One region of the Planococcus liqunii genome, then DNA from elsewhere that is predicted to be linked to it. Evidence: a T-box and tRNA genes for the amino acid it is inferred to sense, from the RefSeq annotation. Region 1 holds a T-box; the other holds one or more tRNA genes.
The links. The T-box of region 1 lies ahead of alaS (alanine--tRNA ligase). A T-box ahead of a tRNA ligase gene usually reads a tRNA of that ligase, here a tRNA-Ala.
Positions count from the first base shown of each region.

Region 2: it encodes a tRNA-Ala, which carries the amino acid that the T-box ahead of alaS (alanine--tRNA ligase) is inferred to sense. The anticodon was not compared.

Region 1 is NZ_CP129238.1:1,592,523-1,597,221, reverse strand. Features, by position in the region: gene alaS (alanine--tRNA ligase) at 1-1,866, opposite strand, end outside; T-box leader at 1,925-2,134, opposite strand; gene recD2 (SF1B family DNA helicase RecD2) at 2,414-4,699, opposite strand, start outside.
Region 2 is NZ_CP129238.1:89,000-93,698, forward strand. Features, by position in the region: rRNA gene QWY22_RS00395 (23S ribosomal RNA) at 1-1,578, shown strand, start outside; rRNA gene rrf (5S ribosomal RNA) at 1,704-1,819, shown strand; tRNA gene QWY22_RS00405 (tRNA-Val) at 1,829-1,904, shown strand; tRNA gene QWY22_RS00410 (tRNA-Thr) at 1,918-1,993, shown strand; tRNA gene QWY22_RS00415 (tRNA-Lys) at 2,003-2,078, shown strand; tRNA gene QWY22_RS00420 (tRNA-Leu) at 2,103-2,187, shown strand; tRNA gene QWY22_RS00425 (tRNA-Gly) at 2,193-2,267, shown strand; tRNA gene QWY22_RS00430 (tRNA-Leu) at 2,296-2,384, shown strand; tRNA gene QWY22_RS00435 (tRNA-Arg) at 2,426-2,502, shown strand; tRNA gene QWY22_RS00440 (tRNA-Pro) at 2,528-2,604, shown strand; tRNA gene QWY22_RS00445 (tRNA-Ala) at 2,611-2,686, shown strand; rRNA gene QWY22_RS00450 (16S ribosomal RNA) at 2,859-4,408, shown strand; tRNA gene QWY22_RS00455 (tRNA-Ile) at 4,511-4,587, shown strand; tRNA gene QWY22_RS00460 (tRNA-Ala) at 4,597-4,672, shown strand.

The sequences.
Region 1 (4,699 bases):
CCACACTTTTTCGTTGACAATCTGTTCGATCTGCTCGAGCTCTTCTTTTGTTACTTGCCCGAAATGCGAGAAGTCGAAACGCAGGCGGTCCGGGCCGACATATGATCCAGCCTGATTAACATGCGTTCCCAAAGTATCTTTTAATGCCTGGTGGAGAAGGTGCGTTGCTGTATGGTTTTTCACCGTATGGCGGCGTTCGCTTGCATCCACTTGGGCAAATACTGCCGTTTTCGTCAATTCGCCGGTGTCAACCCGGACCGAATGCAGGTTTTGGCCGTTTGGCGCTTTTTTCACGTCCAATACAGAAGCCTGTACCAAATCGTTGCTCAAGCTGCCGCGGTCGGCAATCTGTCCGCCGCTTTCCGCATAAAACGGCGTCCGGTCAAGGATAACTTGCACTTCTTCGCCTTCGTGCGCGCTGTCAGCCAGTTCGCCGTCTTTGATGATGGCTATAATCGTCGCTTCTGCAGCGGTCAGACTGTAGCCGATAAATTCGCTGTCGTCTTTGATGTTGCCAAGCACTTCGGATTGCGTCTGCATCGAATTGACGTTTTGGCGCGCTTTCCGTGCACGGTCGCGCTGCGCTTCCATTGCCGCTTCAAACCCTGCATGGTCGATTGCCATCCCGCTTTCTTCTGCATACTCTTCCGTCAATTCAACCGGGAAGCCGTATGTGTCATATAGGCGGAATGCGTCTTCGCCCGGGATTTCATTGTGCCCTGCCGCTTTTTGCTGTTCAACAACCGATGACAGAATCGCCAATCCGTCGTGAAGCGTTTCGTGGAACCGTTCTTCTTCGAGTTTCATGACACGGATAATAAAGTCCTGTTTGTCGTTCACTTCCGGGTAGAAGTCTTTCATGATGTCGCCGACAACCGGTACCAGTTCAAACATGAACGGTTTTTCGATGCCCAGTTTTTTCGCAAAACGGACAGCGCGGCGCAGCAATCTTCTCAGCACATAGCCGCGGCCTTCGTTGGACGGCAATGCGCCGTCGCCGATTGCAAAAGCAACGGTGCGGACATGGTCCGCGATGACTTTGAAGGCCATATCCGCTTCAGCGTCTTCGCCGTATGTTTTGCCGGAGATTTCTTCGGTTTTATTGATGATCGGCATGAATAAATCCGTATCGTAGTTTGTCGGCACGTCCTGCACGACCGAAGCCATGCGCTCAAGCCCCATGCCGGTATCGATGTTCTGCTTCGGCAGCGGCGTATACGTATGGTCCGGATTGTGGTTAAACTGGGAGAACACCAAGTTCCACACTTCCAGGTAGCGGTCATTCTCGCCGCCCGGGTATAATTCAGGATCGTTCAAATCATTGCCGTAGGTTTCTCCGCGGTCGTAGAAAATCTCGGAGTTCGGGCCGCTCGGGCCTTCGCCGATATCCCAGAAGTTGCCTTCCAAGCGGATGATGCGCTCAGCCGGAACGCCGACTTCGTTCAGCCAGATGCCGTATGCCTCTTCGTCTTCCGGGTGGATCGTCACGGACAATTTCTCCGGCTCAAAGCCCATCCAGCGGTCGTCTGTCAAGAATTCCCACGCCCAGTGGATCGCTTCTTTTTTGAAGTAATCGCCGATCGAGAAGTTCCCGAGCATTTCAAAGAACGTATGGTGGCGCGCCGTTTTCCCGACGTTCTCGATGTCATTTGTGCGGATCGATTTCTGCGCATTGACGATTCTCGGGTTTTCCGGAATTACGCGTCCGTCAAAATATTTCTTCAGCGTTGCCACGCCGCTGTTGATCCACAAAAGCGACGGATCTTCAAACGGCACGAGCGGAGCACTCGGCTCCTGGTCATGGCCTTTTTCTTTAAAAAATTCGATGTACAATCTTCTGATGTCTGCAGCTTTCATCGTCTTCATGGTTTTCATCTGTATTCCTCCTTCAACATAATAAAAAGCCCTCATCTCTTGCGCAAGCGCAAGGGACGAAGGCTTTAGTTCGCGGTACCACCCTAATTACACGGACAAAAAGCTCCGTGTCTCTCATTGGGCCTTAACGCGGCTTCACGGCAGGGATTGGCTGCACTCCGGAGTAGCTTTCTAAAATTGCATGGCGAAGGTTCTTTCAGCCGGGGAACCTATTTCTAAACGGATGCGAATTTTATACTGTCTCCATCAACGTGTTGGTTATTGATTATAGATTGAATTATATAGAAAAAGGAAGCGCTGTGTCAATAGCGACGATTTTTGGCGATGCGACCGGCAGTTTATGAAATACGACCAGTAGTTTATGAAATACGACCAGTAGTGGCGAAAATACGACCAGTAGTCTTGGAAATACGACCAGTAGCGGAGAAAATACGACTCACAAGTATTAGAAAGCTAATAAAAGAAGTGCCGGCAGCCGAAGAAACAATCTTCCAGCCAAAAATTTCCCAACAAAAAAGCGTCCGCAATGGACGCTCTTTTACGCTTCAATAAAATCAGTCGGCTTGACGCCTTCCATACCGATCAGCGGATGGATCAGGTGGGCGTTTTCAGCCGTCAGGCTCACTGGGCCCACCGCTTCTTTTTTCACCGGTGCTGCAGCGGGCTCTTGTGCCGCTTTGCTGTCAGCCGGCGCTTTTGACGGAGCTTCCTGCACTTCTTCCGGTTCTACCGCAGATAGCTGCAGGCGGCTCTTCAACGTTGTCATGCGCTGTGCATCGTCGGTCCGTTCGACGCCGTAGCGGAATACTTGCGGGTCGCCGCACAGGATCAGAAAGTCCTTGCTGCGCGTGATGCCGGTGTAAAGAAGGTTGCGCCGCAGCATTTTCATGTAGCCGCGGACAACCGGCATGATGACGGTCGGGAATTCCGAACCTTGCGATTTATGGATCGAGCAGCAGTACGCGAGCGTCAGCTGGTTCAGATCGGAGCGCTGATACGTCACTTCGATGCCGTCGAACGACGCGACGAGCAGGTCCTGTTTCTCGACCGTTTCTTTCGCTTTCAAGATGGCGATGACTTCGCCCATATCGCCGTTAAAGACGTTGCTTTCGGGCTGGTTGACAAGCTGCAGGATCTTATCGCCGATGCGGTATGTGACATCGCCGAATACCAATTCTTTCCGCTTGCCGTCCGTATTCGGGTTGACCATTTCCTGGATCATGCGGTTGAGCGCATCGATGCCGGCAGGCCCTTTGTACATCGGCGCGAGCACCTGGACGTCCCGGATTGAATGCCCTTTTGCGAGTGCGCTCTTGACCACTTTTTCGACCACTTGCGGAATCTGGTCGGCGCCCGCTTTGATAAACGAACGGTCTGCAGTTTTCGCAGTAATGTCCGCCGGCAGCTGGCCGTTTTTCATCTGGTGGGCGAGTTCGATGATCGACGAACCCGACGTCTGGCGGTAAATGTCGGTCAGTTCGACCGTCGGAATGCGCTTTGATTCCAACAAGTCGCGCAGCACCTGACCCGGCCCGACCGGCGGCAGCTGATCCTGGTCGCCCACGAAAATGATCTGCGCGTCTTCCGGAATGGCTTTTAACAATTGATGTGCGAGCCAAGTATCGACCATCGACATTTCATCGATGATGATCAGGCGGCCTTCAATGTCCCGCTCCGTTTCTTCTTCTTTTTCCTGTCCGTTAAAGCCGAGCAAGCGGTGGATCGTCATCGCCGGCAGTTCCGTCGATTCGCTGAGCCGTTTGGCTGCGCGCCCGGTCGGAGCCGCCAAAATGATCGGGAACGGCTCTTTTTTCTTGGCATAGTCTTTCGGGTCGAGCGACAGGCCATGGAGTTCCGCGTACACTTCGACCAAGCCGCGGACGACCGTCGTCTTGCCGGTGCCCGGGCCGCCTGTCAAGATCATGACGGACGAGTTGATGCTTTGTTCAATGGCCTGCACTTGCGTTTCTGCGTAATTCACGCCAAGCCGCTCTTCTGCTTCGCCGAGCGCTTTCCGCACTTCAGACGCCGGGAACCGGTCGCGGTTTTCCTGCGACGACAGCAAAGTTTCCAGTTTGGTCGCAATGCCGAGTTCCGAATAATACAAAGACGGCAAATAAAGCCGGGTTTCTTCCCCCGCCACTTTGCCTTCTTCATTCAGTTCGATCATCGCTTTGGAAATCATCGGGATCGCAATTTCTTCCTGCTGGCTCGATTCCAGCATCTCTTTCACCATCGGAATCATCGTTTTTGCATCCAGGTAGACATGCCCTTCAGACAAAGACGCCTGGTTTAATAAATGCAGCACCGACGCCTTGATGCGGTCCGGGTGGCTGCCGGTGATGCCGAGTTTCGAGCCGAGCTCATCGGCGCGCTGGAAGCCGATTCCTTCGATTTCTTCAATCAAGCGGTACGGGTTTTTCGTCAATACATCGATCGTTTCTTCGCGGTACGCCTGGTAAATGCGCATGCCGACTTGCGGGCCGAAACCCCAGTCGTTCAATTGGATCATGACCCGCTCCAGCCCCAGATTCATTTGCAGCGTCGAACGGATGGTGTCTTTTTTGTCGTCCGACAAACGCGGCACGGCATCGAGCGCTTCCGGGTCTTCCAGAATCTTTTTGATGGCGTCTTTGCCAAGCTTTTTAACGATTGTTTCCGCTGTCTTCCGGCCAATGCCGTTAAACATATCGCTCGATAAGTAATGGACGATGCCCTGTTCGGTTTCCGGCACTTCTTTCGTGAATGTTTCGACCTGGAACTGCACGCCGTATTTCGGATGATTTTTCACAGCCCCCGTAAAACGGTATTGTTCCTCAAGCGA
Region 2 (4,699 bases), 1.5 Mb from region 1:
CCTGAGGAAGGCTCGTCCGCTCAGGGTCAGTCGGGACCTAAGTCGAGGCCGATAGGCGTAGACGATGGACAACAGGTTGATATTCCTGTACCACCTCCCCGCCGTTTGAGCAATGGGGGGACGCAGAAGGATAAGGCGAGCGCGCCGTTGGTTGAGCGCGTCCAAGCAGCAAGGTGGGAAACGAGGCAAATCCCGTTTCCGCAAACATTGAACTGTGACGGCAAGGGGCATTGCGCCCTGGAGTCCCTGATTTCACACTGCCAAGAAAAGCCTCTAGCGAGGCGGGAGGTGCCCGTACCGCAAACCGACACAGGTAGGCGAGAAGAGAATTCTAAGGTGAGCGAGTGAACTCTCGTTAAGGAACTCGGCAAAATGACCCCGTAACTTCGGGAGAAGGGGTGCTCTGGTAGGGTGTATAGCCCGAGAGAGCCGCAGTGAATAGGCCCAGGCGACTGTTTAGCAAAAACACAGGTCTCTGCAAAACCGTAAGGTGACGTATAGGGGCTGACGCCTGCCCGGTGCTGGAAGGTTAAGGGGAGTGCTTAGCGCAAGCGAAGGTGCGAACTGAAGCCCCAGTAAACGGCGGCCGTAACTATAACGGTCCTAAGGTAGCGAAATTCCTTGTCGGGTAAGTTCCGACCCGCACGAAAGGCGTAACGATCTGGGCACTGTCTCAACGAGAGACTCGGTGAAATTATAGTACCTGTGAAGATGCAGGTTACCCGCGACAGGACGGAAAGACCCCGTGGAGCTTTACTGCAGCCTGATATTGAATTTTGGTGCAACTTGTACAGGATAGGTAGGAGCCAGAGAACCCGGAGCGCCAGCTTCGGGGGAGGCGTCGGTGGGATACTACCCTGGTTGTATTGAAATTCTAACCCACGCCCCTGATCGGGGCGGGAGACAGTGTCAGGCGGGCAGTTTGACTGGGGCGGTCGCCTCCTAAAGAGTAACGGAGGCGCCCAAAGGTTCCCTCAGAATGGTTGGAAATCATTCGCAGAGTGTAAAGGCACAAGGGAGCTTGACTGCGAGACGTACAGGTCGAGCAGGGTCGAAAGACGGGCTTAGTGATCCGGTGGTTCCGCATGGAAGGGCCATCGCTCAACGGATAAAAGCTACCCCGGGGATAACAGGCTTATCTCCCCCAAGAGTCCACATCGACGGGGAGGTTTGGCACCTCGATGTCGGCTCATCGCATCCTGGGGCTGTAGTCGGTCCCAAGGGTTGGGCTGTTCGCCCATTAAAGCGGTACGCGAGCTGGGTTCAGAACGTCGTGAGACAGTTCGGTCCCTATCCGTCGCGGGCGCAGGAAATTTGAGAGGAGCTGTCCTTAGTACGAGAGGACCGGGATGGACACACCGCTGGTGTACCAGTTGTTCCGCCAGGGGCATCGCTGGGTAGCTATGTGTGGCCGGGATAAGTGCTGAAAGCATCTAAGCACGAAGCCCCCCTCAAGATGAGATTTCCCATTGCGCAAGCAAGTAAGATCCCTCAAAGACGATGAGGTAGATAGGTTCGGGGTGGAAGCGCAGCGATGCGTGCAGCTGACGAATACTAATCGATCGAGGACTTAACCAAACACCGTTGTTTTCATATGTCGCATATCCAGTTTTGAAGGCACAAGCCGCAGGTTTTTTGAAAAAAAAGCTTGCAATACCTTGTAGACTTGGTATAATAAAACTTGTCTTTCAAAAACAATCCAGTCCAGTGATGATGGCAAAGAGGCCACACCCGTTCCCATCCCGAACACGGAAGTTAAGCTCTTTTGCGCCGATGGTAGTTGGGGGTTTCCCCCTGTGAGAGTAGGACATTGCTGGGCATACATAATGGAGGATTAGCTCAGCTGGGAGAGCATCTGCCTTACAAGCAGAGGGTCGGCGGTTCGATCCCGTCATCCTCCACCATTTTTTCTCTTTCGCCGGAGTAGCTCAACTGGTAGAGCAACTGACTTGTAATCAGTAGGTTGAGGGTTCAAGTCCTTTCTCCGGCACCACTCATGTTTGAGCCATTAGCTCAGTTGGTAGAGCATCTGACTTTTAATCAGAGGGTCGAAGGTTCGAATCCTTCATGGCTCACCATTTTTACAACTTCATTATTGCCACGCGGGTGTGGCGGAACTGGCAGACGCACTAGACTTAGGATCTAGCGCCTTCGGGCGTGGGGGTTCGACTCCCTTCACCCGCACCATTTTTGCGGAAGTAGTTCAGTGGTAGAACGCCACCTTGCCAAGGTGGAGGTCGCGAGTTCGAACCTCGTCTTCCGCTCCATTTTTTTGCACAATCTTGCTGACCCTAAGCCGGGGTGGCGGAACTGGCAGACGCACAGGACTTAAAATCCTGCGGTAGGTGACTACCGTACCGGTTCGATTCCGGTCCTCGGCACCATTAAGCAAAAAAACCGTAGGTTTTCTCCTATATCATAAGAAGCGCCCGTAGCTCAATTGGATAGAGTACTTGACTACGAATCAAGCGGTTAGAGGTTCGAGTCCTCTCGGGCGCGCCATATTTTCAACTCAGCAGTTTCAGTTCGGGAAGTAGCTCAGCTTGGTAGAGCACTTGGTTTGGGACCAAGGGGTCGCAGGTTCGAATCCTGTCTTCCCGACCATTCAATGGGGCCTTAGCTCAGCTGGGAGAGCGCCTGCCTTGCACGCAGGAGGTCAGCGGTTCGATCCCGCTAGGCTCCACCATTATTTTTATTCAAATGAACCTTGAAAACTGAACAGCAAAACGTCAACAATAGCAACGGCCGCGCAAAACGGCCCGCGCAAACAACTACTGATCAGGCATTGCCAGATCAAGCGACTCGTGCGTTCTTCGGAACGGCGAGACGCCAGCAGAATTTGAGCAAGTCAGTTCTCTATAATGGAGAGTTTGATCCTGGCTCAGGACGAACGCTGGCGGCGTGCCTAATACATGCAAGTCGAGCGGAACACTTGGAGCTTGCTCCAAGCGTTTAGCGGCGGACGGGTGAGTAACACGTGGGCAACCTGCCCTGCAGATCGGGATAACTCCGGGAAACCGGTGCTAATACCGAATAGTTTGACCTCCCTCCTGGGAGGTTACGGAAAGACGGTTTCGGCTGTCACTGCAGGATGGGCCCGCGGCGCATTAGCTAGTTGGTGGGGTAACGGCCCACCAAGGCGACGATGCGTAGCCGACCTGAGAGGGTGATCGGCCACACTGGGACTGAGACACGGCCCAGACTCCTACGGGAGGCAGCAGTAGGGAATCTTCCGCAATGGACGCAAGTCTGACGGAGCAACGCCGCGTGAGTGATGAAGGTTTTCGGATCGTAAAACTCTGTTGCGAGGGAAGAAACCGTGCCAATTAACTACTGGCACCTTGACGGTACCTCGCCAGAAAGCCACGGCTAACTACGTGCCAGCAGCCGCGGTAATACGTAGGTGGCAAGCGTTGTCCGGAATTATTGGGCGTAAAGCGCGCGCAGGCGGTCCTTTAAGTCTGATGTGAAAGCCCACGGCTCAACCGTGGAGGGTCATTGGAAACTGGGGGACTTGAGTGCAGAAGAGGAAAGTGGAATTCCATGTGTAGCGGTGAAATGCGTAGAGATGTGGAGGAACACCAGTGGCGAAGGCGACTTTCTGGTCTGTAACTGACGCTGAGGCGCGAAAGCGTGGGGAGCAAACAGGATTAGATACCCTGGTAGTCCACGCCGTAAACGATGAGTGCTAAGTGTTAGGGGGTTTCCGCCCCTTAGTGCTGCAGCTAACGCATTAAGCACTCCGCCTGGGGAGTACGGCCGCAAGGCTGAAACTCAAAGGAATTGACGGGGGCCCGCACAAGCGGTGGAGCATGTGGTTTAATTCGAAGCAACGCGAAGAACCTTACCAGGTCTTGACATCCCGCTGACCGCCCTGGAGACAGGGCTTTCCCTTCGGGGACAGCGGTGACAGGTGGTGCATGGTTGTCGTCAGCTCGTGTCGTGAGATGTTGGGTTAAGTCCCGCAACGAGCGCAACCCTTGATCTTAGTTGCCAGCATTCAGTTGGGCACTCTAAGGTGACTGCCGGTGACAAACCGGAGGAAGGTGGGGATGACGTCAAATCATCATGCCCCTTATGACCTGGGCTACACACGTGCTACAATGGACGGTACAAAGGGCTGCCAACCCGCGAGGGGGAGCCAATCCCAGAAAACCGTTCTCAGTTCGGATTGCAGGCTGCAACTCGCCTGCATGAAGCCGGAATCGCTAGTAATCGTGGATCAGCATGCCACGGTGAATACGTTCCCGGGCCTTGTACACACCGCCCGTCACACCACGAGAGTTTGTAACACCCGAAGTCGGTGAGGTAACCCTTGTGGAGCCAGCCGCCGAAGGTGGGACAGATGATTGGGGTGAAGTCGTAACAAGGTAGCCGTATCGGAAGGTGCGGCTGGATCACCTCCTTTCTAAGGATATATTCGGAACGAAACCTGCGGGTTTCGGTTGACGTTTTGCGTTCAGTTTTGAAGGTTCAGTAGAACTTTCCTGATCATTTTGAATACCCAAGAGGGCCTATAGCTCAGCTGGTTAGAGCGCACGCCTGATAAGCGTGAGGTCGATGGTTCGAGTCCATTTAGGCCCACCATAACTTCTTGGGGCCTTAGCTCAGCTGGGAGAGCGCCTGCCTTGCACGCAGGAGGTCAGCGGTTCGATCCCGCTAGGCTCCACCAATCGTTTTCTTTTTTTTTGCGCGAAAA